3 regions of the Mesorhizobium sp. LSJC269B00 genome follow, and region 3 is predicted to be linked to each of the others. Evidence: predicted binding sites of a transcription regulator. Region 3 holds the regulator's gene; each other region holds the start of a gene.
The links. Region 3 encodes PhoB, which activates phosphate uptake and scavenging genes when phosphate is short. Its sites were predicted from a motif close to TGTCATNNANCTGTCAT; they were not measured.
Positions count from the first base shown of each region.

Region 1: a site for PhoB is predicted at 7,442-7,458, ahead of X771_RS148000 (PhoX family phosphatase). Genes of this name have one in related genera too.
Region 2: a site for PhoB is predicted at 8,045-8,061, ahead of X771_RS144900 (LTA synthase family protein). Genes of this name have one in related genera too.

Region 1 is NZ_AYVN01000005.1:793,393-803,860, reverse strand. It holds gene X771_RS147970 (PAS domain-containing sensor histidine kinase) at 1-1,463, shown strand, start outside; gene X771_RS147975 (DeoD-type purine-nucleoside phosphorylase) at 1,548-2,258, shown strand; gene X771_RS147980 (ribbon-helix-helix domain-containing protein) at 2,264-2,566, opposite strand; gene X771_RS147985 (VOC family protein) at 2,787-3,182, shown strand; gene X771_RS147990 (twin-arginine translocation pathway signal) at 3,263-3,787, shown strand; gene X771_RS147995 (GMC family oxidoreductase) at 3,839-5,410, shown strand; gene X771_RS148000 (PhoX family phosphatase) at 5,473-7,386, opposite strand; gene X771_RS148005 (hypothetical protein) at 7,504-7,899, opposite strand; gene urtA (urea ABC transporter substrate-binding protein) at 8,212-9,522, shown strand; gene urtB (urea ABC transporter permease subunit UrtB) at 9,635-10,468, shown strand, end outside.
Region 2 is NZ_AYVN01000008.1:184,876-195,343, reverse strand. It holds gene X771_RS144870 (replicative DNA helicase) at 1-1,258, opposite strand, end outside; gene X771_RS144875 (small ribosomal subunit Rsm22 family protein) at 1,481-2,458, opposite strand; gene X771_RS144880 (cyclopropane-fatty-acyl-phospholipid synthase family protein) at 2,615-3,964, opposite strand; gene rplI (50S ribosomal protein L9) at 4,151-4,738, opposite strand; gene rpsR (30S ribosomal protein S18) at 5,005-5,253, opposite strand; gene rpsF (30S ribosomal protein S6) at 5,253-5,753, opposite strand; gene X771_RS144900 (LTA synthase family protein) at 6,066-7,994, opposite strand; gene fabD (ACP S-malonyltransferase) at 8,272-9,219, shown strand; gene fabG (3-oxoacyl-[acyl-carrier-protein] reductase) at 9,280-10,017, shown strand; gene X771_RS144915 (acyl carrier protein) at 10,239-10,468, shown strand, end outside.
Region 3 is NZ_AYVN01000016.1:81,336-91,803, reverse strand. It holds gene X771_RS138800 (sugar ABC transporter permease) at 1-1,181, opposite strand, end outside; gene xylF (D-xylose ABC transporter substrate-binding protein) at 1,326-2,366, opposite strand; gene X771_RS138810 (ROK family protein) at 2,632-3,867, shown strand; gene phoB (phosphate regulon transcriptional regulator PhoB) at 3,898-4,587, opposite strand; gene phoU (phosphate signaling complex protein PhoU) at 4,604-5,308, opposite strand; gene pstB (phosphate ABC transporter ATP-binding protein PstB) at 5,350-6,174, opposite strand; gene pstA (phosphate ABC transporter permease PstA) at 6,192-7,508, opposite strand; gene pstC (phosphate ABC transporter permease subunit PstC) at 7,505-8,965, opposite strand; gene X771_RS138840 (substrate-binding domain-containing protein) at 9,061-10,089, opposite strand.

The sequences.
Region 1 (10,468 bases), on a different contig from region 3:
ACGCGCCGTTCCTGTCGCTGTTTTCCTCCGTCGTCGACGGCGACGCGGTCGACCGCCGCGTGCGGCTGGACACCGTGATCCATGAGCGCGACCGGCCGGCCTTTGCCGCCGCGTTCGAAAAGGCGCGGCTGAGGCAGGCCGACATCGAGCCGATCGACACGCTGCTGCCCGGCAATGAGGAGCGTCACATCCGCTTCTACGTCAACGCCGTCGCCGACGGCACCGGCGAGGGCGCCGAGGAATCGGCCATCGTCTATGCCGTCGAGACCACCGAGCAGAAGGCGCTCGAGGGCCAGATGGCGCAGAGCCAGAAGATGCAGGCTGTCGGACAGCTTGCCGGCGGCATCGCCCACGACTTCAACAATGTGCTGACCGCCATCATCATGGCGTCGGATCTTTTGCTGACCAATCACCGTCCGTCGGACCCATCCTTCCCCGACATCATGAACATCAAGCAGAATGCCAACCGGGCGGCCTCGCTGGTGCGGCAGTTGCTCGCCTTCTCGCGCAAGCAGACTTTGCGGCCGGAAGTGCTGAACCTGACCGACGTGCTTGCCGATCTCCGGATGCTGCTTGCCCGCCTGGTCGGCAACGAGATCAAGCTGAAGGTCGACCACGGCCGCGATTTGTGGCCGGTCAAGGTCGATATCGGCCAGTTCGAGCAGGTGGTGGTCAACCTCGCCGTCAACGCGCGCGACGCCATGCCGGCCGGCGGCGACCTCACCGTGCGCACCCGCAACGTCACCGCCGAACAATGCAAGAGCTTCTCCTACCGCGAGCTCACGCCTGCCGACTATGTCGTGGTCGAGGTCGAGGATAGCGGCTCGGGCATTGCCCCGGACGTGCTGAAGAAGATTTTTGAGCCGTTCTTCACCACCAAGGAAGTCGGCAAAGGCACCGGCCTTGGCCTGTCGATGGTCTATGGCATCATCAAGCAGACCGGCGGTTTCATCTTCTGCGATTCCGAAGTCGGCAAGGGCTCGACCTTCCGCATCTTCTTGCCGCGCCATATCGTGGAGGCGAAGAAGCCCGGCGACGTCAGCGAGGCGCCGGCTGCGCCGGTGAAAGCCGCCGACAGCGCCAAGGACCTGTCGGGCTCGGCCACTGTGCTCCTCGTCGAGGACGAAGACGCCGTGCGCATGGGCGGCTCGCGGGCGCTGACCTCGCGCGGCTATACCGTCCATGAGGCCTCCTCGGGCGTCGAGGCGCTGGAAGTCTTCGAAGCGCTCGGCGGCAAGGTCGATATCGTCGTGTCCGACGTGGTGATGCCGGAAATGGACGGACCGACGCTGCTCGGCGAACTGCGCAAGCGCCAGCCCGACATCAAGTTCGTCTTCGTATCCGGCTATGCCGAAGACGCTTTCGCCAGAAACCTGCCGCCGGACGCGCAATTCGGCTTCCTGCCGAAGCCGTTCTCCCTCAAGCAGCTGGCCACCGTGGTCAAGGATGTGTTGGAGTCTTAGGGCGCCCTAATTCAAAGCTTGCGCAATGACGTGACGCTGCCATGATTGCAGGCGAAACGGGCGGCGGGTATTGGGGAGCATGTCGTGACGCCGCACAACGAGGCTGCCAGGGGCGACTATGCCGCAACGGTGCTGTTGCCGGGCGATCCGCAACGCGCCGAGTGGATGGCAAAGACATTTCTTGAGGCACCGCGCTGCGTCAACCGCCGCCGGGGCGCACTCGGCTTCACTGGTCTCAATCGCGGCCGTCCCATCAGCATCCAGGCCACCGGCATCGGTGTCCCGTCCTTCCTGGTCTATGTGCATGAACTCCTGGATGTTCACGGCGTCAAAACGCTGATCCGCACAGGTACCTGCGGCGGCCTGACACCCCGCGTGCCGCTGCGCTCCTTGGTGATCTCGCAGTCGGTGCGCGCCGAAAGCGACCAAAGCGGCCAGGTCTTCGGCCTCTACGATGCTGCCGCCGGGCCCGATCCCGGCCTGTTCGCCCACGCTTTGGCCTGCGCCGCCCAGCTCGGCATCGACCACCAGGCCGGGCTGACCATCTGCAGCGACGTCTTCTACCACCCTGTAGGGCGCGACCGCTTTGCCGAAGCGCAGGCGCTTGGCGCTCTCGCTGTCGATATGGAAACCAGCGCACTCTACCGAATCGCGGCGCATTTCGGCGCCCGCGCGCTGTCGCTGCTGACCGTCGTCGACAACATCGTGACCGGCGAACAGACTGCCTATTCCGAACGTCAGGCGCTGTTCACCGATATGGCGCGGCTCGGGCTCGACGTTGCGGCGGAAGGCTAGCTTCCTCAGGCCGCTTCGCGCTTCGGCGTCAGCTCATCCATGTCTGGCCGGTGACCGCGCAGATAGAGCGCGCAGGTGGTACGCAGCATCGACGCGAAGTTGGGAATGGCGCCGTTGATCTCGATCGCCTCGTCATAGAGTTTTGAGATGAACTTCGGCGTCGTCAGGCCCTGGCTGTCGGCAATTTCGTCAAGCAGCGCCCAGAACGTTCCTTCAAGCTGGATACTCGTAGAGTGACCGTCGATGCGGATCGACCGGTTGATCTGTCGATAGCCTTCCGGATCCTGCCCGGCAAAAACCCTGCACATCCTTACCTCCCGATATTGTTGGTTTTGGGCGCAGCGTGTCGCGCCTTCAAGTTGTGGTTGTCCCTGCATGTTCGGCCTTGTGGGCCGAATCGGCAATCGGACTTTCGTCTTTAGGCGCTGGCATAGCAGCGATTGCAAATTTAGCCGTGGTAACCGGCTGCCACCACCTTTCGCGCGTGCCGCCCATAATCGCCTCCAACATGCAGCGGCGGAGACTGATTTGGCGAAGGCAATCCATTCCATGATCCGGGTTCTCCAAGAGGCCAGATCCGTCGATTTCTACAGAAACGCTTTCGGGCTCGACGTCGCCGACAGGCTGGATTTCGAGACATTCACGCTGATTTACCTTGCCAACGCCGAAACGGGGTTCGAGCTCGAACTCACCGTGAACAAGGGCCGCACCGAGCCTTATGGGCTTGGCGACGGTTACGGCCATCTGGCGGTCTCGGTGTCCGATCTCGACAGCGAACACGACCGGATCGGCGCGCTCGGCCTCAACCCCAAGAAGATCGTCGAATTCAACCGCGACGGATCGCTGATCGCCCGCTTTTTCTTCATCGAGGACCCCGACGGCTACAAGATCGAGGTTCTGCAGCGTGGAGGGCGCTTCCAGTAGGGGATTATCAGCCGCATTCAGCCGCGCGGCGCCAGCAACGGCGCTGTTCAAGGGCGCAAACAGCAAGCAGGGAGGAACAAATGGTCACGATCTATGACGCGAGGCTCTCACGTCGTGAACTTCTCAAACGCGGCGGCATCGGCGCGCTGCTCGTCATTTCCGGCAGCGCCGTCATCAGCCCTGAAAATGCCTGGGGGCTCGAGACATCAGCGCTCAAGCCCGAAACCATGGCGACGCTGATCCAGATGGCGCGCGACATCTATCCGCACGATCAGGTGCCCGACAAATACTACGCCATCGCCGTAAAAGGCCATGACGAGCAGGCCGGCAAGGACGCTGCCTACAAGACGATGATCGAAGACGGCATCGCCGACCTCGACAAGAAGTCGGGCGAGGGCGGCTATCGCGGCCTCGGCTGGGAGGAGCAGCGCGTCGCCGTGCTGCAGCAGATCGACGCGACGCCGTTCTTCCAGTCCATCCGCGGCGGCCTCGTCGTCAGCCTCTACAACCAGCAGGAGGTGTGGCCGATCTTCGGCTACGAGGGCGAATCCTACTCCAAGGGCGGCTACATCGCGCGCGGTTTCGACGACATAGAGTGGCTCTGAGCCCTTCCGTCGTTCTGAAACCCGGCAAACAGGAATTCATGGGAGGAAACCATGGCAGCTTCATTTGATCTCAACAACGATGGCGTGGTCGTGATCATCGGCTCCGGCGCCGGCGGCGGCACGCTCGGCAACGAACTCGCCCAGAAAGGCGTCGATGTCGTCATCCTCGAGGCCGGCGCGCGCCACGAATACGAGGATTTCATCAATGATGAGTGGGGTTCCTTCAGCCAACTCGCCTGGACGGACAAGCGCACGACGTCCGGCGACTGGCGGGTGTCGAAGGATTTCCCCAATTTGCCGGCCTGGATAGTCAAATCGGTCGGCGGCTCGACCACGCACTGGGCCGGCGCCTCGCTGCGCTTCCAGGAGCATGAGTTCAAGACGCTCTCGACCTACGGCAAGCTGGAAGGCGCCAACCTGCTGGACTGGCCGGTCACATTGGCCGAGATGGAGCCGTACTACGCCAAGGCGGAAGCCAAGATGGGCGTCACCGGCACCAATGGCTGGCCGCGGCTGCCCGGCAACAACAATTTCAAGGTGCTCAAGGCCGGCGCCGACAAGCTCGGCTACAAGGAATGTCATACCGGCAACATGGCAATCAATTCGGTCGAGCGTGATGACCGGAACTCCTGCCAACAGACCGGCTTCTGCTTCCAGGGCTGCAAATGGGGCGCCAAATGGTCGACGCTCTATACCGAGATCCCCAAGGGCGAGGCCTCCGGCCATCTCGAAGTCCGGCCGAATGCCATGGCGATCAAGATCAACCACGACGCCTCAGGCAAGGTGACCGGCGTCGTCTATGCCGACAAGGACGGCAAGCTGCAGGAACAGAAGGCCCGCATTGTCGCCGTCGCCGGCAACTCGATCGAAAGCCCGCGCCTGCTGCTAAACTCCGAGTCAGCGAAGTTTCCGCAAGGGCTTGCCAATTCGTCGGGGCAGGTCGGCAAGAACTACATGCGCCACACCACCGGTTCGGTCTACGCCATCTTCGACCAACCGGTGCATATGTATCGCGGCACCACCATGGCCGGCATTATCCGCGACGAGGCGCGGCACGATCCCTCACGCGGCTTTGTCGGCGGCTATGAATTCGAGACGCTGTCGCTCGGCTTGCCCTTCATGGCCGCCTTCCTCAATCCCGGCGGCTGGGGCCGTTCCTTCACCACCGCGCTCGACCACTATGATCACATGGCTGGCCTGTGGATCGTCGGCGAGGACATGCCGCGCGCGGAAAACCGCGTCACGCTGCACAAGGACGAGAAGGACGCGCACGGCATGCCGATCGCCGACGTGCATTTCGATGATCATCCCAACGACACGGCGATGCGCAACCATGCCTACAAGCAGGCCACAGCGCTTTATGATGCGGTCGGCGCGACGCGCTCCTTCCCGACGCCGCCCTATCCCTCAACCCACAATCTCGGCACCAACCGGATGAGTGAAAAGGCGGAAGACGGCGTCGTCAACAAGCACGGCCAGGCGCACGACATCAAAAACCTGTTCGTGTCGGACGGCAGCCAGTTCACCACCGGTGCGGCTGAAAATCCGACGCTGACGATCGTGTCGCTGGCTATCCGCCAGGCCGAATACATCGCTTCGCAAATGTCGGCCAAGACGATCTGAGCCGTCCTCCCGGATCGCTACGCGGAACGCGCATGGCGCGTTCCGCCCTTTTCCCTAGGACACTATGCGCCGACCGGCTGTCCGTCCTTGCGGCGGATGGCGACGACGGACGGCCGCGGCAATTGGCCATCCCTGAAGTCGGGCCACAGCGTCTGCGCCTTGTCGAGCGTCTCTGCATCTTCCGCAGGGTGCTGCACCGACAGGAACAAAGTCGAGCCGTCCGGCGTGAAGCACGGGCCGGTCGCTTCGGCGCCGTGCGGGCAGGTGAACAGCAGCTTCGGCAGGCCGCGCGCCGCACCTTCGGTGTCGACGCCATAGACGCCGTCCGGCAGGTCGAAATCATTGGCGCCGTCCGTCGCCACCCACAGCCGCCCGGCCGGATCGAAGGTGATGTTGTCGGGGCAGACGAACCAGCCATTGTCCGACGTATCCGGATGGAAGGTGGCGCCGACCTTGGCATCCCTGGGATTGCCGCAGAGCACGAACAGGTCCCAGGCATAGTTTTCGGCCGTGTGGTCGGCGTCCGCGCCGCGGCGGCCGGGCGGGATCAGTTCGACAATATGGCCCCAGAGATTTTCCGGCCGCGTGTTGGCCGGATTGACCTTTGACTGGTCGCGCTTCTTGTTCTTGGTCATCACCGCATAGACGCGGCCGGTCACCGGATTGGTCTCGATGTCCTCGGGCCGGTCCATCGGCGTGGCGCCGAGCGCATCTGCCGCAAACCGCGTCTTCAACAGCACCTCGGCCTGGTCGGCAAAACCGTTCTCGACGGTAAGCTTGCCCTGGCCGTGCACCAACGGCAGCCACGTCATCGAGCCATCGGCATCGAAGCGGGCGACCGACAGCACGCCATCGTCGAGCAGATCGGCGCCGGAGGCCGGATTGGCCTTGTCATAGGCCTTGGCCGAGACGAAGCGGTACATATATTCGAAATAGTCGTCGTCACCCATATAGACGACGACGCGGCCGTCCTTGTTGAGGACCACGGTTGAGGCCTCATGCGACATGCGGCCAAGTGCCGTGCGCTTCACCGGCCTGGACTGAGGATCGTAAGGGTCGATCTCGACCACCCAGTCGAAGCGGTTGGCCTCGTTCGGTTCCTTGTCGAGGTTGAAGCGGTCATGGAAGCGGCCGCGGCCATAGATGTCGGAGCCGTCGAAGCCGTAACGGTCGAGCAGGTCGGCAGTCGGCGCCTTTTTCGGGTCGCCGCCGAAAATGTCGGACACGCCTTCCTCGCAGGTCAGCACCGTACCCCAGGGGGTGAAACCGCCGCTGCAGTTGTAGCTGGTGCCGAGCACTTTCGTGCCAGTCGGGTCGGCCGAAGTTTTCATCAGCGCATGGCCGGCAACCGGTCCGGAAACGGTCATTTCGGTGTTGGCGGTGATGCGGCGGTTGAGCGGGCTGTCCGCCACGCTTGCCCACTTGCCGTCCTTCAATTGCACCTCGACGATCGAATGGCCCATCGCGGCCATGCCGAGATCGACCTGTTCCCTGGTCATCGTCTTGCCGGCATCGCCCTCGGTCATCCCCGGAAACATCACATTGGGCGAGATGTATTCGTTGTTGACGCAGAGCAGGCCATGATCGGAATTCACCGTGCCCTTGGGCAGCGGCATGAAGGCGATGTAGTCGCAATTGTAGCCGAAGCGCTTTTCCTGTTCCTCCGCCGCGACCTTGTTGCCGTCGAATTCGGCGAGGCCGGCTGCAAGCGGGTCGCCCCAGCGCGCGACGATGGTCGTCTCATAGCCTTCGGCGGCGGCATGGGTCTTGCCGTAGACCCGTTTCAGCTCGGGAAAGCCGAGCGTCGACTGCGCTGTGGCGGCATGCGTTTCGCCGGCAAACAAGGAGCCGACAAAGCTGCCGCCGGCAATCAGCGCGCCGGAGGCGAGGCTGCCTTTCAAAAGAGACCGGCGCGAGACGCGCTCGGCAATGATTTCGCGGATGACGGGGGAGGATGAAGACGGTGCATTGGCCATGGTGTCTGCCTCTCAGGGTGGATGTTACGGCGCACCGTTGCCCTAGTCTGCCTAGGCAACATTCACATGACATAAGAGGAAGGTTTTGCCGCAACTGGGCGCGGCACTACGCATCGCTCAGCCCTTGGTGCAGGTCGAGGCGGTGAAGGCGCCGTCGGGCTGCTTCAGAATGATGTCGAATGACGGGGCGGTCTCGCCGTCCAGTGTTGCCTGTGTCATGGAGACGGAGTTGCCACCGGTGGTATAGCCGCCCAGCGGCCCGAGCCAGGTGATCTCGCCATTGGCATTCATCTGATAGTTGTAGCCTTGCGTCGCGGTGCCGAATGTCACCGGACCACTATAGACATTGCCCTTGATAGTGATGTCGCCGAGGTTGAGGAAGGCGCCGAGCAAATAGACCTCGCAATGATAGGTGCCGTCCGGAAGCTTGCCCTCGCTGAAATCGGCGCGCGCGGCGCCGCTCGTTGCCATCAGCAGCAGGATGCCGGAAATGCATGAGGTGCGAGATGTCATGACGTCACTCTTTTGAAGGGCGAGCTTGCCCTATTTTTGCGCGGTACCGCAACATTGTTAGCCCGGAACACACGGCCGGAGATCAAAAACTAGGCATTTGTCTCAATTGGGCAAAAATTAGGCAAAAGCCATGTGCGCTGCGCAAATTTGCCTCAATCAATTTTCGCCGGCTACCACTGTTTTCTCGAGGCTAATATACCAACCGGCTGATAACGCTCGGCTATTCCATCTTCGTGAGCGGCGCCTTTGCGTTTGGCACGGCAGTTGCATTGCATTATCGCGGTGCAATCAAACAGCTTGGGAGTCTTCGGTATGAGGGGTAATTTCTCCACAATAACAAAAATGTTTTCGGCCGGCGTGGTCGCCGCCGGCCTGTCGATGTCGTCTCCGGCCCAGGCCGCCGAAGACACGATCAAGGTCGGCATTCTGCATTCGCTGTCGGGGACCATGGCGATTTCGGAGACGACGCTGAAAGACGCCATGCTGATGCTCATCGAAGAGCAGAATGCCAAGGGCGGTCTGCTCGGCAAGAAGCTCGAGGCGGTCGTTGTCGATCCGGCCTCCAACTGGCCGCTCTTTGCCGAAAAGGCGCGCGAGCTGATCTCGAAGGACAAGGTCGCCGCCGTGTTCGGCTGCTGGACCTCGGTGTCGCGCAAATCGGTGTTGCCGGTGTTCTCGGAACTCGACAACATCCTGTTCTACCCCGTCCAGTATGAGGGCGAGGAAAGCGAGCGCAACGTGTTCTACACCGGCGCCGCCCCGAACCAGCAGGCGATTCCTGCCGTCGATTATCTCATGAGCGAGGACGGTGGCTCGGTGAAGCGCTGGGTGCTGGAAGGCACCGACTACGTCTATCCCCGAACCACCAACAAAATCCTCGAGGCCTATCTGAAGGCCAAGGGCGTCGCCGCCGAAGACATCATGGTCAACTACACGCCGTTCGGCTTCTCCGACTGGCAGACCGAAGTCTCCGCAATCAAGAAATTCGGCTCGGCCGGCAAGAAGACCGCCGTCGTCTCGACCGTCAATGGCGATGCCAACGTTCCGTTCTACAAGGAACTCGGCAACCAGGGCATCAAGGCCGAGGACATCCCGGTCATGGCCTTTTCGGTCGGTGAGGAAGAACTGGCCGGTCTCGATACCGCGCCGCTGGTCGGCCATCTCGCTGCCTGGAACTATTTCGAGAGCGTCGACACACCCGAAAACAAGAAGTTCATCGCCGACTGGCACAAGTTCATCAAGAATGACAAGCGCACCACCAACGACCCGATGGAAGCTCACTATATCGGCTTCAACATGTGGGTGAAGGCGGTCGAAAAGGCTGGCACCACCGATCCCGACAAGGTCATCGACGCCATGGTCGGCGTGTCCGTGCCGAACCTCACCGGCGGCTATTCGACCATGATGCCGAACCATCACATCACCAAGCCGGTGCTGATCGGCGAGATCCAGGCCGACGGCCAGTTCGAGACCGTGTCGCAGACGCCCGGCCTCGTGATGGGCGACGAATGGTCCGACTATCTGCCCGATTCCAAGGACCTGATTTCGGATTGGCGCGCGCCTCTGTCCTGCGGCAACTTCAACGTTGCCACCGGCAAATGCGGCGGCAAGGGCACGAACTGATCCCTCCCGGGACTGACCGATCGTGGACGCGTCCACGATCGGTACCGCCAAGCGTCCGGGCGCTTCAGCCCGCCCGGACGCGGAATTTCCCCACAGAAGAGTATCTGAACGGATGATCCTGTTGCGCACTCTCGGCCTCATGCTGGTGTTCCTGGTGGCAAGCCTATTGCCGTCGAACGCAGCCGAAGCCGATCTGCGCGCCATCGTCGCCAAATTCGCCACGGGCACGGGCTTTGCCGCCACTGAGGCTGTTGTGCGCGAACTTGCCGCCACCGGCGATCCGCTGGTTGAACGGCCGCTTGCAGCCCTCGCCGAAGGCAATCTCTACATTCGTAAAGCCGATTCAGCCGTCTTCGTCGGCAGTGAGGCCGCCGACAGCGTCACGCTGCTCGACCCGCTGAGCGGCGAGAAAGCCGGCGACGCCGCCAAGGCCGACATCACCAAGATCAAGGTCAACAACACGCTGCGCCGTGTCATCCGAGATGCGCTGGGAACGCTGACGTTGCGCGCGAAAGATCCTTCTGTCCGCATCGCCGCCGCCGACACCATGTTCAAGACCCCCGATGCCGCCAATATCGAGCCGCTCGATGCAGCCATCGCCGCCGAGACCGACGCCAAGGTCAAGGCATTGTTCGAACAGGCGCGCGCGGCATCGGTGCTGGTCTCCGATAAGCCGGAGGCCGACAAGCTTGCCGCCATTGCCCTGATCGGCGCGCGCGGCGACCGCGACGCGGTCTCGCTGCTCACCGCGGTCGAGGCCAATGCGCAAGGCGCGGTCAAGGATGCCGCGACGGCGGCAATCGCCAGCATCAATTCGAGCCTGGCGCTGTGGGATGCCGGCCAGGACATATGGTACGGCATCTCGCTTGGCTCGGTGCTGCTGCTGGCCGCCATCGGCCTCGCCATCACCTTCGGCGTCATGGGCGTCATCAACATGGCGCATGGC
Region 2 (10,468 bases), on a different contig from region 3:
CGTCGGCGTCCTGCTCGATCGAGCCGGATTCGCGAAGATCGGACAGCTGCGGGCGTTTGTCTTCGCGGCTTTCGACCTGACGCGACAGCTGCGACAGCGCGATGATCGGAACGGAGAGTTCCTTGGCCAGCGCCTTGAGGCCGGTGGTGATCTCGGTGATTTCCTGCACCCGGTTCTGTGACGATTTCGCGCTCGACCCCTGCATCAGCTGGATATAGTCGATGACGATGAGGTCGAGGCCGCGCTGACGCTTCAGCCGCCGCGCCCGCGCCGACAGCTGCGCGATCGAGATACCGCCGGTCTGGTCGATGAACAGCGGGATCTTCTGCATGGTCTGCGAGCAGGCGACCAGCTTTTCGAAATCCATCTCCGAAATCTCGCCGCGGCGGATTTTTGACGACGAAATTTCCGTCTGTTCGGAAATGATGCGGGTGGCGAGCTGCTCGGACGACATTTCCAGCGAGAAGAAGCCGACGACGCCGCCATTGGCTGCCTTGAACGAGCCGTCGGCCTGCTGCGCCGGCTCATACATCTCGGCAATGTTGAAGGCGATGTTGGTGGCGAGCGACGTCTTGCCCATGCCCGGACGGCCGGCAATGATGATCAGATCCGACGCCTGCAGGCCACCCATGCGGCGGTCGAGATCGCGCATGCCGGTGGCGAGGCCCGACAAATGGCCGTCGCGCATATAGGCGGCGTTGGCCATGTCGACGGCGGTCTTGACCGCGTCGGTGAAGCTCTCGAAGCCGCCATCATAGCGGCCGGTTTCGGCCAGTTCGAACAGCCGCCGCTCGGCATCCTCGATCTGTTCGGACGGCGCCATGTCGACCGGCGCGTCATAGGCGATGTTGACCATGTCCTCGCCGACGGTAATCAGTGCCCGGCGCGTGGCCAGATCGTAGATGGCGCGGCCATAATCGGTGGCATTGACGACGGTGACGGCTTCGACCGCCAGACGAACCACATATTGCGCCACCGTCATGTCGCCGACCTTCTCGTCGGCCGGCAGGAAGGTTTTCAGCGTGATCGGCGTCGCCACCTTGCCCATGCGGATTAGCTCGGCCGCGACCTCGAAGATTTTCCGGTGCAGCGGCTCGTAGAAATGGCCGGCCTTGAGGAAGTCGGAGACGCGGTAGAAGGCATCGTTGTTGACGAGGATGGCGCCGAGCAGCGCCTGTTCGGCCTCGATGTTGTTCGGCGCTTCACGATAAAGCGGTTGCTGCTCCGCCACGCCGAATTTTCGCGCTGCCTCTGCCATGATGTCCCCGATTTTGATCCCGGCTTCTCGATATCAGAACGAGATAAATCGGTGCTGACCTTTCTGCATCACCGCACGACCAATCAACCTCGATGCCCCGTTTGTTCACAGGGGCGGCAAACCGTCCACAGAAGAGTGTTTCCGCGCCCCGATTCCGGTTGACTCAGAAAGGCGCTGACTTTTATCCGAGTCGTTGGAACAGAGCAAGAACAATCTCGGTGATTATCCGCTTCTTCCGTCCAATGTATCGCCCCAGTCCAGTCGCCGCGCTACCTTGAACAACTCGCCCTCGCGCTTGGTGAAAAGTGTCTCGCCGGCGCCGCCATCCGGCTGGCACAGTTTGAGCAGCACCTTGCCGGAGCCCGATTTCGGCGGCGCAATCACGCGCGGCTGACGTGCAGGCGCGGGTTGCCGCGAAGCCGCGACGTAGATGAATTTCTCGTCCTCCCACGGCACGTCGGCGTCCTTGGCCAGGCGATGCAGGCGCGAGCGGGCGACGCGGCGCGAAAAATGACACCAGTCGGGCGGCTCAAGCGGGCAGGGCGCCTCATGCGGACAAGGCGCCAGCACATGCGCCCCGGCCTCCAGCAATTGCCTGCGCACTGCCAGGATGCGCTGCCAGCCGGCCGGTGTGCCGGGCTCGACGGTCAGCAGTGTGTCGCCGGTCAACTGCCAGAGCCGGCCGACAAGCTTCGGCAGCGATGCCGGCGCGATCTCGTCCAGCACATAGGCGCAGGTGACCAGATCGGCAGGCTTGAGATCGGCAAGGTCGATGGTCACGTCGCCGGCGCGCCAGTCCATCCTGGTGGCGATGGTATCAAGGGCGAGCGACTGGCCAACCTTGCGCACCGCGGCGCTTGCTTCAACCAGAACCGCCTCTTCGAGGTCGGGCCACAGGTCTGTAGTGGCCCAAAGCACCGTGCCAGGACCGGCGCCGACATCGAGCAAGCTCGTTGGCTGGAAATCGGGCCGCGCATAGGCGAGTTCGTCGAGACCGGCCCGTACCGCCGCGTAGGTCGCCGGCAGCCGCGTCGCCAGATAGGCTTTTACCGCCATCTCTTCGGCCATGTGCAGGCGGCCGTCGCGCAATTCGGCGCGGTAGCGGTCAGACAGCGTCTTCGCCGCCTGGCGCAGCACCGCCAGCGGTATCGTTTCGAGCAGGCGCTCGACGCCTTGTCGCAGCGAGGCGGGGAGTTCCACGCTCAGGCTCCGCGTGCCGCGAGCACCGAGGCGCCGGCGAACTCGACAAGGGTGGTGGCGATGGTGGGCAGGCAGGTCATTAAAAAGGTCTCGCGAGAACGAGACCTTTTTCAGTGTCAGAGCCGTCAATGGCAAGCGGCAATCGCAATCGAGGCGTTATTCGCGATCCGCCACCTTGCGACGGCGCGCTGGCTTGGCCGCAACGGACCTGACAGCAACGGACCTGGCAGGCACAGACCTGGCGACAGCAGGCTCGGCGGCCGCCGCCTCCTGACGATGCCCCATTTCGCGCATTTCGAGCGCCTTTTCACATTTGGCCATGTAGTCGCGCGTCACCGGCAGCGTGTCGTTCTTCTTGGCGATCTGGATCTGGAAGATCACCAGATCCTGCCAGCGGAAGGCGGCTTCCGAAGCCGCCAGATAGAACTCCCACATCCTGCAGAAGCGCTCGTCATAGATGGCCTTGGCCTTGTCGCGGTTGGCGGCAAAGCGCTGGCCCCAATGCTTCAGCGTATCGGCATAGTGCAGCCGCAGAATCTCGATGTCGGTGACTACAAGGCCCGACTTCTCGATCGCCGGCATCACCTCCGACAGCGAAGGAATGTAGCCGCCCGGAAAAATGTACTTGCGGATGAAGGCGCTGGTCGCCCACGGCACGCCGGAGCGGCCGATCGTGTGCAAGAGCATGACGCCGTCGGGCTTCAACAACGTCGCCGACTTGTCGAAGAAGGTGCGGAAGTGGTTGACGCCGACATGCTCGAACATGCCGACCGAGACGATGCGGTCGAAGCGTTCGTTGAGTTCGCGGTAGTCCTTGAGGTCGAAATGCACGCGGTCCTGCAAGCCTTGCGCATGCGCCCGGTCGGTGGCGACGCCGTGCTGCTCGGTCGACAGCGTCACGCCTTGCACGTCGACATCTAAAGCCTTGGCGAGATAGAGGCCGAGCCCACCCCAGCCGGAGCCGATATCGAGCACGGTCTGGCCGGCCTTCAGCCTGAGCTTGGCGGCGATATGGCGTTTCTTGGCCATCTGCGCCTCGTCGAGCGTCATGTCCGGCTGTTCGAAATAGGCGCAGGAATACTGCATGTCCTCGTCGAGGAAGAGCCGGTAGAGGTCACCCGACAAATCATAGTGGCGCTGCACGTTGCGGCGCGCCCGCGATGCGGTGTTGATCTGCTGCAGGCGGCGAAAGGCGTGGCGAAGGCCCTCGATGGCCTTCGACCAGGTGGCGTCGATACCGCCGCTGCCCATGTTCTGGAAGGCGATGCGCATCATACCCAGTACGCCGCCCTCGATGATGTCGAGTTCGCCGTCCATGTAGGCTTCCGGCACGGCCAGCATCGGATCGAAGGTAATGGCGCGCTCGGCATGCGCGGTCTTGATGTGCATATGCACCGGCTCGCCGCTGCCGTCGCCGAAAACCACTGTCGAGCCCTTCGGCCCGGTGACTTTCAGATTGCCCGTACGCACCAGGCGGTCGAGAACGCGTTTCAACAGAATATTCATCACCAAATGTCCCCTCACGGTCAGACTGGCGGACCAATTCTGCAACAATATATAGGGGTTCGAAAAGTTCCATTTGGCACAAAAATGCCCGGGCGAGAGGCCCGGACATTGGTCCAGAAAGGCTGGATGACGAGGAAGTGATTGGAGCGCTGCTCCCCTCGCTTCCCGATCAGGCCCCGTGCGGGATCAGGCGTTGTCTTCTTCGCCGCCTTCGAACTCGGTGTTCGGGTCGAAGAAGTTCTCCGGCCGTGCGTTGTCGTTGATGTCATCGCCATAGATGGCTTCGGCGGTGGTCAGCGTCTCGCCCTTGGCCTGGCGCTCGGCTTCGTCGGCCGTGCGGGCGATGTTGAGGCTGATGGTGACCTCGACTTCCGGATGCAGCGCAATCGCCACATTGGTGACGCCGATAGTCTTGATCGGCTGATTGAGCTGGATCTGGTTGCGGTTGACCGAGAACCCTTCGGCGGTCAGCAGGTCGGCGATGTCGCGGGTCGACACCGAACCGTAGAGCTGGCCTGTCTCGCCGGCCGAACGTACGGCGATGAAGCTCTTGCCGTCGAGCTTTTCGGCAACCTGGCTGGCTTCCGACTTGCGCTCGAGGTTGCGGGCTTCGAGCTGCGCGCGCTGTCCTTCGAACTTCTTCTTATTGGCTTCGTTGGCGCGCAGCGCCTTGCCCTGCGGCAAGAGGAAGTTGCGGGCAAAGCCGTCCTTGACCTTGACGGTATCGCCCATCTGGCCGAGGCGGGAAACGCGTTCGAGAAGAATCACTTGCATGGTTTTGTTCCTTCGTCTGGGCACCGACCGCGGGATCGGCGCCGAATTGAATGGAACAGGTCAGGAAGCTCTGAGCGCCTTGGCGCCGGTGTCGCTGTCCTGCCTGTCGCGGCAGTTAGAGGCTTTTCACCTCAACTCGGGATTTCAATGCATGTCGCCAAGAGTGGTCCCGGTTTTGGGACAACGACATGCATCATCAAATTACCCCTGCGGCGCCCGTCGCCGTGGGAGAAGGAAGCAGGCGGCGAACCGCCCGCTCGAAAGTCTTAGCGAACCACGTAGGGCAGCAGGCCGAGGAAGCGGGCGCGCTTGATCGCCTTGGCGAGTTCGCGCTGCTTCTTCTGGCTGACGGCGGTGATGCGCGACGGCACGATCTTGCCGCGCTCGGAAATGTAGCGCTGCAGAAGACGCACGTCCTTGTAGTCGATCTTGGGCGCGTTGGCGCCGGAGAAAGGGCAGGTCTTGCGGCGGCGATGGAACGGGCGCCGGGTCGGGATCTGATTGATGTCGACCATTATTCTGCACCTCCTTCAACGCCTTCGCGCGGACGGCGCGGACCACGATCGCCACCGGCGTCGCCAAATGAGCGCGGCGGACGATCGCCACGGTCGCCGCGATCACGGTCGCCGAACGAGCGCGGACCACGATCACCACGGTCGCGGTCGCCGAAGCCGCCGCGTTCCGAGCGCTCTTCGCGCTTCTGCATCATGGCCGACGGGCCTTCCTCATGCGCCTCGACCTTGACGGTCAGGAAACGCAGCACGTCCTCGGACAGGCCCATCTGGCGCTCCATCTCGTTGAGCGCTGCCGGCGGGCAGTTGAGGTCCATAAGCGTGTAGTAAGCCTTCCGGTTCTTGTTGACCCGGTAGGTGAGGGACTTCAGTCCCCAGTTCTCGACCCGGCCGACGGACCCGCCATTTGCGGAGATGACGCCCTTGTACTGTTCGACAAGCGCATCGACCTGCTGCTGCGAGAGGTCCTGCCGGGCAAGGAACACATGTTCGTATAGAGCCATAGTGGTTCAGTGCCTTTCTTCGTTTCTCTCCCGGATCCTCGCGGCAAAAGCCTCTGCAACTTCTCTGACCCGCTGATCCCGAGGGGGCGGGGAAGAAAGGAGCATTTCGAGACGGTCGAGAGCGGAGACACGGGAGGCGGAAGCGCTTCTGGCTTCACACGAAGGTTTTGGGTAAAACCTCCGGCCCTCCGTTCAGCCCCCAGCAAGGACCGGCAGATTGCGGGCGTCTATATAGCAAATTGGCTGGAAGGCAAGGGTAACGCATGCTCCGGACAGCGTCCTGGCGTCGCAGGGTTGGAAAAATACCAGGCATCAACTCGTATGCGGGGTACGACCGTTGATCGTTTCGGGGAAGAAGTCCGGGGCCGCCTTACGCTTGCCGAACATCATGTCGTATTGCAGCAGGCGGAAATCGTTGATCGCCGGATCAACATCCTTCTGCCGCGCCCAGTCCGGCGTGGCCTCACCTGACGGTGTCAGAAGCAGATTGCGGTCGACGACGCGATAGCGTTCGCGCAGCGCGCCCAGGAAGCCGGTGTAGTAGGGGTGCGTGATCCCGGCCGTCGTAAGGATATGGTAGGGCAGGAAGGCTGGGCTCACGGCGCCCATATCCTGCGCCGGACCGGTGCGGTTAGACCAGATGACCAGCGGCGTCTGATGATGCTCCAGTGCCGCCTCGGGCGTCGGTTCCTTGCGCGGCGCGACATTGTCCTTCAGGTAACCGGTTTCGACATAGACGGGGCCGAGCGGCGGCAGATGGTCGCCGAAGAAGGCGATGACCGTCGGCCGCTCGCGCTTCTTCGCCCATTCGATCAATCGCTCGAGGCCACGGTCGGCATCGGCCGATCCCTCGGCGTAGCTGAGCAGCGATTCCCGCGCCCACGTGCTGATCGGTGCCACGACCTTGTGGGTCGGATTGTAATAGCGGTACGGCTCGTAGGGACCGTGGTTCTGCAGGCTGACGGCGAAGAAGAACACCGGCCGCTCGCTGGCGTCGGCCTCTGCGATGATCTCGTCGGTCATCGACGCATCGGAAGCCAGCGGCCCGCGCTTTTCCAGTGGCGGCAGCGTCTCTTCCGAGCGGAAATCGTTGAAACCGAAATCGGCATAGACGGCGCCCCTGTTCCAGAACCAGTTGGTGCCCGGATGGATGGCGCGCGCCCGGTAGCCCTCGCTTTTCAGGAAGGTCGCCAGCGACGGCGTCGGCGTGCGCACATATTGCTGGTAGGGGATCGAGCCCGCCGGCAGGAAGGCATTGGAAAAGCCGGTCAGCGCCTCGAATTCGATGTTGGCGGTCATGCCGCCGAATTCCGGCGAGAACATATAGCCGGAACGCAGCGCCCGCACATTGGGGATCGGGTCAGGCGTGATTGTGACGCCGGGCAGCTTGGTCGGATCCCAGAAAGATTCACTCATCACCACGATGATGTCGGGTTTCTCATCCGGTACCGAGGCCGTCACATCAGGCCTGTCGATCGCGTCGATCGCCTTGTCGGAATAGCCCGCCGGCGCCGAGACATGCGCCATCGGCACGTTGAGCGCGAAGGCCAGCGCAAACCCGTTGGAGGCGTAGTTCTCCTTCTGGTCCCACATGATCGGGATGATCTGCAGCCGGTCGCGGGTCCACGAGAAGGTGGCGTAGTCCATGATCGAGACGAAGAAGGCGAGCAGCGGCACTGCCAGCGTCAGCCGCGCCAGCCGCCCTTTGCGGCTGAGGATCGGAACCTTGCGGCGCCACAACCGCCAGCCATAGATCAGCAGCGACAGGCCGGCGACGATGCCGACCGCCATGGCGAGCGCCGTCCAGGGCCGCTCGCGCACCAGGAGCGGCATCAGTGCCATGATCTGGCGCGAATAAAGAAAATCGGTTGGGTAGAGCGGATCGCCGAGATAATGCGACTTCTGATGCCCGACAAAGGCCAGCGCCAGCGTCAGCGGCGCCACGATCATCAGGCTCTGGTGACTGCGGCCAAGCACGGCGTCCAGTCCCATCAGCACCAATGCAAAGACAATGATGGTGGTCCAGCCCGGCTTGAATGGCTGCAGGAAGAAGTCGACTGTGCCGAAGAAGTCGCCGCGCACGATCCATTCGATGGCGAACACCAGGATGGCGGAGGCAAGCAGCGTGACCAGACCGTAGCGGATGACCGGCCATCTGCGCCCCGGCAGGTAGCCGGTGGACGGATCGTCTTCCAAGAACTGTGGCGCGGGTACGGCCGCGCCCTTCCTGATCCTAGCCACGTCTCTTCCCCCGGCCCAAGCAACGCGCATTTCCACTCGCGCCACCGTTCTGTCATAGAACTGTCATGCAAAAGCTAGCGCCTGTGGCGAAAATAAGAAGAGCCAGCAAACGATTCGTGAGCGGTTTTCATCAGGTGTGATCGGCAAAAAGCCTTTGGGAACAGGGACTCGAGGTCAGCTCCAGTTCAAGCGAGAGCCGAAATGCCGCCTTCGGGCTTGACTTGACGGTCCGCCTTGCGTCACAGGCAGGAAAAATCAGCCGCTGGAGAGCGCCCAAATGGCCGTCGCATTCACCTTTCCGGGACAGGGCAGCCAGGCTGTCGGCATGGGCAAGGACCTCGCCGACGCCTTCCCCGAGGCACGCAGGGTGTTCGAGGAAGTCGATGATGCGTTGGGCGAAGAGCTGTCGAAACTGATCTGGGAAGGCCCGGAAGAGGCGCTGACCCTGACTGCCAATGCCCAGCCGGCGCTGATGGCGGTCTCGCTGGCGGGAATCCGCTCGCTGGAAGCGCGCGGCTTTTCGCTGAAGGACAAGGTTGCCTACGTTGCCGGTCATTCGCTCGGCGAATATTCCGCCCTTGCCGCGGCCGGTTTCGTTTCGGTCGCCGATGCTGCCCGGCTGCTGCGCATCCGCGGCAACGCCATGCAGGCGGCGGTGCCGGCCGGCGAGGGCGCCATGGCGGCGATCATCGGACTGGAACAGCCCGACGTCGAAGCCGCTTGCACCGAGGCCGCAACGGGATCCGGCAAGGTCTGCCAGATCGCCAACGACAATGGCGGCGGCCAGCTGGTGATCTCCGGCGCCAGGGCGGCGGTGGAACTCGCCGCGAAACTGTGCACCGAAAAGGGCGCCAAGCGGGCGCTGATGCTGCAGGTCTCCGCACCCTTCCATTCGGCGCTGATGGCGCCGGCGGCCGATGTCATGCGCGAGGCGCTGGCCGGGGTGACCAAGAATGCACCGGTGGTGCCCGTCGTCTCCAACGTCACTGTAGTCCCGACCAGCGACCCCGACGAGATCGCGCGCCGCCTGGTCGAGCAGATCACCGGCCGCGTGCGCTGGCGCGAAACGGTGGAGTGGTTCGGCGCCAATGGCGTCGCCACGCTCTTTGAGATCGGCGCCGGCAAGGTGCTTTCCGGCCTGGCGCGGCGGATCAGCCGCGACATCGCGACATCGGCCGTCGGCACGCCGGCCGATGTCGAGGCGGCGCTGGCCGCGCTTGCATAATCCACTGGCGATTCAACCCCTCCCGTGGGAAGGGTGTTCTCTTAAGATCAGGAGACGAAAATGTTCGAACTGACCGGCCGCAAGGCGCTCGTCACCGGCGCATCGGGCGGCATTGGCGAGGCGATTGCCCGGGTGCTGCATGCGCAAGGCGCCATTGTCGGCCTGCACGGCACCCGCATCGAGAAACTGGAGACCCTGGCCGGCGAACTCGGCGACCGGGTAAAGCTGTTCCCGGCCAATCTAGCCGACCGTGACGAGGTCAAGGCGCTTGGCCAGAAGGCCGAAGCCGAACTCGAAGGCGTCGACATACTGGTCAACAATGCCGGCATCACCAAGGACGGCCTGTTCGTGCGCATGGCGGACGCGGATTGGGACAGCGTGCTGGAGGTGAACCTCACCGCCGTGTTCCGGCTGACCCGCGAGCTGACCCATCCGATGATGCGCCGCCGCCATGGCCGCATCATCAACATCACCTCGGTGGTCGGCGTCACCGGCAATCCTGGCCAGACCAATTATTGCGCCTCCAAGGCCGGCATGATCGGCTTTTCCAAGTCGCTGGCGCAGGAGATCGCCACCCGCAACATCACCGTCAACTGCGTCGCCCCGGGCTTTATCGAATCGGCCATGACCGACAAGCTCAACGACAAGCAGAAAGACGCGATAATGGCCGCGATCCCGACGCGCCGCATGGGCACGAGTGTTGAAGTGGCGTCGGCCGTCGCCTATCTCGCCTCCAACGAGGCAGCCTACGTCACCGGCCAGACCATCCATGTCAACGGTGGCATGGCCATGATCTGACAGGATATTGCCGGGTGATAAGAAGACATGGCCGGCTTGTGAAAAGAGACCATTTCGCCTTGGACCTCAGCCATTTTTCGTGTAATGCGGCCCGCAACCCGGCGGTTCGGGCAAAAACCGGTCCGGCATCGTTGCGTTTCCGGCAGGACCATCTTTCAGCTTGATTAGCGGCATTCTGCCCGCTAACGAAGACAGACAAACAAAAGACGAGGATGCCCCAAATGAGTGACACCGCAGAGCGCGTCAAGAAGATCGTCATCGAACATCTTGGCGTCGATGCCGACAAGGTGACGGAGCAGGCGAGCTTCATCGATGATCTGGGCGCGGACAGCCTCGACACGGTCGAACTCGTCATGGCCTTCGAAGAAGAGTTCGGCGTCGAGATTCCGGACGATGCGGCCGAGACCATCCTGACCGTCGGCGATGCCGTGAAGTACATCGACAAGGCTTC
Region 3 (10,468 bases):
AGCATGGCGCCCATCACCGTTCCGGCGCCGCCCGCGAGCGACGTGCCGCCGATGACAGCGGCCGCGATCACCAAAAGCTCGTCCAGTGTGCCCAGCGCATTGGTTGACGCATTGAGACGGGCCGACGAGATCGCCGCGCTGATTGCAGCCAGCACACCCATGATCATGAACACCTTCATGGTCACCCAGCGCGTGTTGATGCCGGCGAGTTCCGCTGCCTCCGGATTGCCGCCGATGGCGAAGACATAGCGGCCGAAACGCGTGCGCTTGGTGATGAACGTCATGATGATGCCGACAATCACCGCCATCAGCACCGGTATGGCGATGCCATGCGCGATGAACAGCCCGCCTTCGGGAACGGTGATGCCGTTCTGCTGTGCGTACTGGCGCACGATGCCGATCGGCCATGGATAGGAATTGGCGATCCACACGGCGCCGAGGATGGCCGCGCAAGCGACCACGCCAAGCAGGGTCTCGGCCCAGACGGGGCGCAGTGGAAAGCTGAAGCGCTTGCGCTGCGAGCGACCGTTGAGCAGCGCGAAGGCGACCGCCGCGCAGGCGACGATGCCGACGATCCAGCTGGCAGCGGCGCCAATCGAGCCGCGTGGTCCGCCGCCCATCAGCTGGAAGGTGGCGTCGAGTGGCGCGACCGTGCGCCCGCTGGTGATGAGCCATGCCATGCCACGCCAGACCAGCAGGCCACCAAGCGTCACGATGAAGGCCGGAACCTGCATATAGGCGATGATGAAGCCCTGGAACGCGCCGATCAGCAGACCAAGCACCACGCCGGCGGCAAGCGCGACGATCCAGAGCCAGGGGTTTCCAAGCTGGAAGCCGATGACGCGAATGAGGAATTCGGCCTGTGCCACGCCCATGATCATGCCGATCACGCCTTCGACGGAGCCCACCGAAAGGTCGATGTTGCGCATGACGATGACCAATACCATGCCGGTAGCCATGATCGCGACCGAGGACGTCTGCACCGACAGGTTCCAAAGATTGCGCGGCGTCAGGAAAAGCCCGCCCGACAGGATATGTATGCCGACCCAGATGACCAGCAGCGCGCCGACCATGCCGAGCATGCGCGTGTCGAGCTCGGTCGCCTTCAGGAACCGGGCGACCGCGCCGAGTTCAGACGCTCGTGCCGTATCGGCCTGCGGATTTGAGGTCGTGTCGGTCATGATGTCCTCCAGCGGCTTGCCGTCTGGCGCGGATGCCGGACCACAGCCTAGAAGTTTGCCGCCGATGGCGGAAACACACAATTCTCGTAGAGAAAACGCCGCGGCTTGACAGCCGCGGCGCCTCATTTCTTCAAGTCGTCGAGATCAGTTGCAAGCCGCGACGCTGCCTGCGGCGACGCCTGTGCAGACTTCGTCCTTCTTGATCCAGCCGGCGTCGATGACGACGTTGAGGTTGTCCTTGGTGATCGCGACGGGGGTCAGGAACAGCGACTTGACGGTGTTGCCGCCAGGCGTGGTGAAGTCCTTGGCGCCGGCAATGTCGCCCGTCTTCTTGCCATCGGCGAGCTGCGAGGCGATCTCGGCGGCGTTCTTGCCGAGTTCGCGCGCGTCCTTCCACACCGACACCGTCTGCGTGCCGAGTGCGATGCGGTTCAGAGCGGCATGGTCGCCATCCTGGCCCGAGACCGGAACCGTTCCGGCGAGGCCCTGCGCCGTCAGCGCGGCGACAACGCCGCCGGCGGTGCCGTCATTCGCCGCAACCACGGCATCGACTTTGTTGTCGTTGGCGGTCAGGAACTGTTCCATGTTCTTCTGGGCGTTGGCCGGCAGCCAGCCATCGGTATAGGCCTCGCCGACATTCTTGATCTTGCCCGAGTCGATGGCCTCCTTGAGCACTTCCATCGAGCCCGAGAACAGGAAATCGGCATTCGGATCCGAGCCAGAGCCCTTGATGAAGACATAGTTGCCCTCGGGCTTCGCCTTGAACACTTCACGGGCCTGCATGCGGCCGACTTCCTTGTTGTCGAAGGTCAGGTAGAAGACGTCCTTGTTCTCGATCAGGCGGTCATAGCCGACGACCGGAATGCCTTCGTCCAGGGCCTTCTGCACCGCCGGGCCGATGGCCGAGGCGTCCTGCGCCAGGATGATCAGCGAGTTGGCGCCTTGCGAGATCAGGCTTTCGACGTCGGTCAGCTGCTTGCCGGGATTGGACTGCGCGTCGGCGGAAATGTACTTGTCGCCGGCAGCCTCGATCGCCGTTTTCATCGCCGCCTCGTCCGTCTTCCAGCGCTCTTCCTGGAAGTTCGACCACGACACGCCGATGACCTTGTCCTTCGCCTGCGCGACCGACATCAGCGCCAGCGACATGGCGACACCCGCCAGCATGGCGGCTGCAAATCTGTTCATCATAATCCTCCCTGCGCCGCGTGCGGCGCGACAAAACTGGCCCGAGGGCCGGCACACAGAGGCCCTATTTTTTCGAGCCTCGAAAAAATACTGGCTCAATGATAAGGCGCTGTCAACATCGATTCTGATGGATTCTGATGGCCGTGCCGAATTTTTTCGAGGTCCGCAATAAACAATGACAGGGCTGCCGGCGTCTGCCAATATTTGGCTGGTGCCGTCGAACGCCTTCACTATCATGAGGCGCGAGGAGGCCGGGAGGAAACAAATGTCGGTTGGAATCCGCCACGACGATCTGCGCCGTCGCAACCGTGCGATGGTGATTTCAGCCGTGCGCCGGGCCGGCCAGCCGTCGCGGACCGAGATTGCGGCGACCACCGGCCTCAGCCACTCGACCATATCGGCAATCTCGTCTGATCTGATTCAAGAAGGCATCCTGATTGAAGGCAAACCTGGCGAGACCGGCGCACTGAAACGCGGCCGGCCGCAGGTGGGCCTTGGTCTCAACCCGGAAGCGGCGGCGGTGATGACCGTCGTGCTGTCGCTCAATTTCCTGTCCGTCACCGTCATCGACTATGCCGGCCACGTCGTCGCCGAGGAACAGCGCCGGCTGGACACGCTGACCAAGCCGCGCGACGAGCTGATTGGCGAATGCGTAGCAATCGTCCGGCGGCGGCTTGAGGATCCCGACCTCGATGTCCAGAGCATCGCCCGCATTGCCATGGGCATCCAGGGCATCACCGATTCGCAGGCGCGCGCCATGCTGTGGTCGCCGATCACGCCACTGACCGACATTGCCTTCGCCGACATGTTGGAAGCGGAATTCGGCATTCCTGCCACCATGGAGAACGATTGCAACATGATGGCGGTGGCGCTGCAATGGCGCCAGCCCGAGCGCTACCGCGACAATTTTATCGCCATCCTCTTGTCGCACGGCATCGGCATGGGCCTGGTGCTGAAAGGCGAACTGTTCACCGGCACCCATTCCTCGGGCGGCGAGTTCGGCCACATGATCCACCGTCCGGGCGGCGCGCTCTGCCGCTGCGGGCGGCGCGGCTGCGTCGAGGCCTATGCCGGAAACTACGCCATCTGGCGCAGCGCCAAAATGATGAGCGAAGATGCCGAGCCGGTCGATATCGGCGACGCTGATATGCGCGCACTCGCCGCGCGCGCCCGCGAAACCGATGGCCCGGAGCGCGAAGCCTATCGCAGGGCCGGTGAGGCGCTCGGCTTCGGCCTCGGCAGCCTGTTTGCGCTGATCGACCCGGCCCCCGTCGCCATGGTCGGCGTCAGCGCCGCCGCGTTCGACCTGATCGAACCGGCATTGCGCGAAGCGATCGCCCAGACCGCCGGCGGCCAGCACTCGAAGTCGATCTCCTTCGACACCGAGCCCAACGAGCTGCCGCTGATCCGCGAAGGCTGTGCCATGCGCGCGCTCGGCTTCGTCGATCAGGAGATTTTTGCGCCGGGTATTCAGCCCAAATCCGGCAAGCATGTCGCGTGAATGGCCGGCAACGGCGCGACGCGCAGCATCCTAGTCTTCCCTGATCGCGTAGCCGGCGCCGCGAATGGTACGGATGACATCCGGCATGCGGCCGTTGTTGACCGCTTTGCGTAAGCGCCCGACATGGACGTCGACGGTTCGCTCGTCGATATAGATCGTCTCGCCCCAGACATTGTCGAGCAGTTGGCTGCGCGAGAACACGCGGCCGGGATGGCGCATCATGAATTCGAGCAGCCGGAACTCGGTCGGTCCGAGCCTGATCTCGCTCTTCTTGCGGTAGACCCGGTGCGATTCTCGGTCGAGCACGATGTCGCCGACCTTGAGCACGCTGGACAGCACTTCCGGCTTGGCCCGGCGCAGCAGCGCCTTCACGCGCGCCATGAACTCCGGCGTCGAGAATGGCTTGACCAGATAGTCGTCGGCGCCGGTGGACAGGCCGCGCACGCGATCGCTTTCCTCACCGCGCGCGGTCAGCATGATGATCGGCAGCCGCTCGGTTTCGGGCCGCACTCTAAGCCGCCGGCAGAGCTCGATGCCGGAGACAGCCGGCACCATCCAGTCGAGCACCAGGAGATCGGGCACGTTTTCCTGCAGGCGGATCTCGGCCTCGTCCCCGCGTGTCACCACCTCGACCTGATAGCCTTCGGATTCGAGGTTGTAGCGGAGGAGAACGCCTAGCGGCTCCTCGTCCTCCACGACCATGATGCGTGGCGCGATCATAGGCAGTTCACCCTCATCAGGCCGGCGTGGCCATCGCCGTCTCGTCCTGCTTCGGACGATTGGCGGGCAATTGCTGGCCGGTCAGCACATAATACGCATTTTCGGCGATGTTGGTGACATGATCGCCGATGCGCTCAAGATTCTTGGCGCAGAACAAGAGATGCGTGCAGGCGGTGATGTTGCGAGGGTCTTCCATCATGTAGGTCAAAAGCTCACGAAACACGGACGTGTATTTGACGTCGATGCGCTCGTCGTCATTCCTGAGTTTTGCAAGAGCTGCCGCATCGGTGGCGGCATATTCCTCGACGACGCCTTGCACCTGGATCAGCACCAGTTGCGCCATGGCATCGATGGAGTGCGAGAGGTCGCGCGGCGTGACGCTCAAGCCTACGGTGCCGACGCGTTTGGCGATGTTCTTGGCGAGATCGCCGATGCGCTCGAGGTCGCCCGCCATGCGGATCGAGCCGACCACGGCGCGCAGATCGTTGGCCATCGGCTGGCGCTTGGCGATCAGCGTGATGGCGCGGTCGTCCAGTTCGCGCTGGCGCGCATCCATGATGGCGTCGTCGGAAACGACACGCTGTGCCAGCGCATTGTCCGAATTGAGCAGCGCCCTGGTCGAGCCGCTGACCATCGAGCCTGCCAGATCGCCCATGTCGCGGATCAGCTTGCTGATCTGCCCGAGCTCTTCATCGAAGGAGGCGACGGTATGTTCACCCATGATCTTGGTCCTCGTGCCTGAAAATTCACCCGCCGGACGGCTCAGCCGAAGCGGCCGGTAATGTAGTCCTGGGTGCGCTTGTCGTCGGGGTTGGTGAACATCTTGTCGGTGGCGCCCTCCTCGACGAGATAGCCGAGATGGAACATCGCCGTGCGCTGCGACACGCGCGCCGCCTGCTGCATCGAGTGGGTGACGATGACGATCGTGTAGTTCTGGCGCAGTTCGTCGATCAGCTCCTCGACACGGGCGGTGGCGATCGGATCGAGCGCCGAGCAGGGCTCGTCCATCAGGATCACCTCCGGCGACACGGCGATGGCGCGCGCGATGCACAGGCGCTGCTGCTGGCCGCCGGACAGGCCGGTGCCGGGCTCCTGCAGGCGGTCCTTGACCTCGTTCCAGATCGCAGCCTTCTTCAGGCTCTGCTCGACGATCTGGTCCATGTCGGACTTGCGCTTGGCCAGCCCATGGATGCGCGGGCCGTAGGCGACGTTCTCGTAGATCGACTTCGGGAACGGGTTGGGTTTCTGGAACACCATGCCGACGCGGGCGCGCAGTTCGACGACATCGATGTTCTTGTCGTAGATGTCGTCTTCATCGAGCGTGATCTTGCCGGTCACCCGCGCCGAATCGATGGTGTCGTTCATGCGGTTGAGGCAGCGCAGGAAGGTCGACTTGCCGCAGCCGGACGGGCCGATCAGCGCCGTCACCTGGTTCTGAAGCACGTCGAGATTGACGTCGAACAACGCCTGCTTCTCGCCGTAGAAGACGCCGACCTTGTCGCCGCGCATCTTGATGACTTCGTTCGACTTGGCGTTCATTTTGTCGCCCACTGCATTTTCAAGGGACTGTTCGGTCATGATGTTCATACCAAATTGCCTTTTTTCTACCAGCGCCGCTCGAACCGGCGCCGAAGCACGATCGCGGTGATGTTCATGGCCATGAGGAAGACGAGCAGGATGATGATGGCGCCGGACATGCGCTCGACAAAAGCGCGCTCAGCCTCGTTTGCCCACATATAAATCTGCACCGGCAGCGCGGTCGCCGGATCGAAAGGCGTCGTCGGATAATCGGCGACGAAAGCGACCATGCCGATCAAGAGCAGCGGTGCTGTCTCGCCGAGCGCACGCGCCAGGCCGATGATGGTGCCGGTAAGGATGCCCGGAGCGGCAAGCGGCAGGATGTGGTGGAACACCATCTGCATCTTGGAGGCGCCGAGGCCGAGCGCCGCCGAGCGGATCGACGGCGGCACCGCGGCAAGGGCGGCGCGCGTGGCGATGATGATGGTCGGCAGCGTCATCAGCGTCAGCACCAGGCCGCCGACGAAGGAAGCCGAGCGCGGCATGCCTAGGAAGTTGATGAACACGGCAAGGCCGAGCAGGCCGAAGACGATCGACGGCACCGCCGCGAGATTGTTGATGTTGACCTCGATCAGGTCGGTGAAGCGGTTCTTCTTGGCGAATTCCTCGAGATAGATCGAGGCGGCGACGCCGATCGGCAGCGCCAGCAACAGCACGATCACCATCATGTAGAACGACCCGATGATGGCCACGCCCATGCCCGACGTCTCGGGCCGGCTGGAGGCGCCATAGCTGAACAGGCCGGTGTTGAAATGCTCGGCCATCACGCCGTCGGCCTTGAGTTTGTTCATCCAGTCGATCTGCTGGTTGGACACCTTGCGGCGCGCTTCGTCGACGCCGAGGTCGATCTGGCCCTTGAAGGCCGAGTCGAGATTGGCGGCGGCCAGGATGTCGACGTCACGCGTCGTGCCGATCACCGACGGATCGGCGGAGACGATGTCGCGCAGCTGGACCCGCGCGCCTTCCGACAGGAAGCCCTTGAGCTTCAGCATCATCGGCTTGTTGGCCGGATCGATGCCGAGCTTGGCCACCAGCGCGTTTTCGGCGAGCTTGGGATAGTTCGCCTTGATCAGCACGGTAGGGTCGGTGGCGCGCTTGCCGGAGGGATCGATCACCTTCTCGTCGAAGGTGACCGGCAGCGTCACCGTCGTCTGCCAGAAGGCGGTGTAGCCTTTCGAGACGATGGTGATCAGCATGATGGCCAGGAACGCCAGGCCGACCGAGATCGCAATCACGCCATAGATGCGGAACCGGCGTTCGGCGGCATAGCGCGCCTTCAGCCCGATGTCGCGGCGCGGACGCGCGACGGCACCCGCCATCGTGTCCAGGGGGATGTCGGTCATTCGTACTGCTCCCGGTACTTGCGCACGATGTAGAGGGCGACGATGTTCATCACCAGCGTCAGCGCGAACAGCGTCAGGCCGAGCGCGAAGGCGACCAGCGTCTGCGGTGAGTTGAACTCGAGATCGCCGGTCAGCTGGTTGACAATCTTGACGGTGATGGTCGTCATCGCCTCGAACGGATTGGCCGTCAGATTGGCGGCGACGCCCGCCGCCAGCACGACGATCATCGTCTCGCCGATGGCGCGCGACGCCGTCAACAGGATGGCGCCGACGATGCCGGGCAGTGCCGCCGGCAGGATCACCCGTTTGATCGTCTCGGAGCGCGTGGCACCGAGGCCGAGCGAGCCGTCACTCATTGCGCGCGGCACCGCGGTGATGATGTCGTCGGACAAAGAGGACACGACCGGGATCAGCATGACGCCCATCACCAGGCCGGCGGTGAAGATGCTCTGGCCCTGGATGAAGGGAGAGCCGCCGGTGAGGGCTGCCGAGAGGTCGCGCAGGAACGGTCCGAGCGTGACCACGGCGAAGATGCCGTAGACGATGGTCGGGATGCCGGCCAGCAGTTCAAGCGCGGGCTTGACCACCGACCGGACGCTGCGCGAGGCGTATTCGGACATGTAGACCGCCGACATCAGCCCGACCGGCACTGCGACCAGAAGCGCAACGGCGGCGATGTAGAGCGTGCCGGCGAGTAGCGGGATCAGGCCGAACTGACCCTGGCTGCCGCCGGAACCGGCGGCGGCGAAACGCGGATCCCACACCGTGCCGAAGAAGAAGCTCATCGGCGATACGCTTTCGAAGAAGGTGATGGTCTGGAACAGCATCGACAGCACGATGCCGACCGTGGTCAGGATGGCGATGGTCGAGGCCGCAAGCAGCCCCCACAGCATCAGCTTCTCGACATTGTTGCGCGCCCTGGCGCGCGGCGCGATCTGCCTCAGCGCATAGAAGGCGCCGGCGACCGACAGCGCGAAGGTCAGCACGGCGCCGAACAGGCCGAGCCGGTCCTGGACCTGGTTCGCCTCGACCGCGATCGGGATCATATAGTCCTGTGTGTCGCTGGCCAGTGCCACGCCCTTGGCGGCGAGCAGCGGCTGCAATTCGGCGAAAGTAGCGGGAAGTGCGGTATCGCCATCGAGCCGGCGCAAGCCCTTGGCCAGGCTCTTCACCAGGCTGGCGTCGAGCGCTTCGCTGGCGACCTTTGTGTCGGTGGTGCGCTCGGGCAAAGCGGCATGGATATGCCGGTCGAGATAGAAGGAAGAGCCGATATCCCAGACGGCGAGCAAAAGGACGGCAGGCAGGACCGCGAGCAGAAAGGCCCACCAGCCATGATAATGCGCGCGCGAATGCGGCTTGACCTTGCCGGTATCCTGCGCCGCGGCGCCCTGGCGGCCGACCACAAAAGCGACCACGCCTATGGCGATGACTATGGAGAGTACGAGCAAGGACGACATAACCCACCCCAGGGAAAATTCAGATCGCCGCCGCCGTTGCGGCAAGCGGCGAAATCAGGGCGCGGAGTTCATCCGCGCCCTGATCCGTTCGTTGATTACATTGTCTTTCCGGCGGCGAAGGCGTCGCGCTGGCCCTGACGTTCGGCGTCGGGAGCGGAAACCAGGCCGTACTGGGCGAGCGGGCTTTCCGGGCCGATCATCTGGTCATCAAGGAAGAACTCGACATATTCCTTGAGGCCGGGAACGACGCCCAGATGCGCCTTCTTGACGTAGAAGAACAACGGCCGCGACACGGGGTACGTGCCATCGGCGATGGTCTGCGTCGAAGGCACGATGCCTTCCACGGTAGCGACCTTCAGCTTGTCGGCATTGTTCTCGTAGAAGGCGAGGCCGAACACGCCAACGCCGGTCTTGTTGGAGTCGATGCGGGCCAGCGTCTCGGTGTAGTCGCCGTCAATGTCGACAGCCTTGCCGTCCTTGCGGATGGCGATGCAGGTCTTGCCGATTTCCTTGTCGTCGGCGATGCCGGCAGCCTTCAAAGCGGCCTTGTCGCAGCCGGCGTCGAGCAGCTTGGTCTCGAACACTTCACGGGTGCCGTGCTTCTCACCCGGAATATAGGCGGCGATATCCCAGTCGGGCAGCTTCGGATTGACCTGGTTCCACTTGGTGTTCGGGTTGTCGACCAGCTTGCCGTCGACCACCAGCTTGGCGGCGAGCGCCTTGTAGATGTCGGCGGGAACCAGCGCCCAATCCGGACCCTTGATGTCGGTGGCAAAGACGATGCCGTCATAGCCGATGCGGACTTCCTGGACGTCCTTGACGCCGGCGTCGGCGCAGGACTTCAGCTCGTCTTTCTTGATCGGACGCGAGGAGTTGGCGATGTCGATAGTGTCTTCGCCGACGCCCTTGCAGAATTCCTTGATGCCGGCGCCGCTGCCGCCGGACTCGACCACCGGGGTCTTGAAGTTGGTGAAGGTTTCGCCGAACTGCTCGGCGACGATCTTGGCGTAAGGCAGCACGGTCGACGAACCGGCGACCTGGATCTGGTCACGCGCAGCGGCGACACCGGACGATGCGGCGAACGCTACCGCCACGGCCGATGCCGTAACGAGGAATTTCTTCATGTGGCCTGCTCCTGTTCGGAAGATGGTCTCTTGGCGCCCTCTTCAAACCGGCGCCCGCTGAGGCCAATAGCCTTCGATTATTACAGTCGCATGACAGTTTCGTGTCAGCCCGGTAACGTCGCACAGACGCCTCGTGAGCCGCAGCCTTTAAGCCGGTTTGTGGGGATGGAAGTTGCCGCTGGAATCAGACGCTTGCGCGATTCGTGCTGGCATCAAGTCCCGGCACACCGCAGGCCGCGATGCCGAGAAAGAAAAACCGGACGGGAGCGCGTTGCCCGTGGCCAGAGCGAATTTTGGCCGAGCCATCGCCAAAAACAGGTCCGTTGGGGTAGATTCGACGCTGTTTCTTGTCGGCGGTCGCTTGCTCCCGCCCGTAACT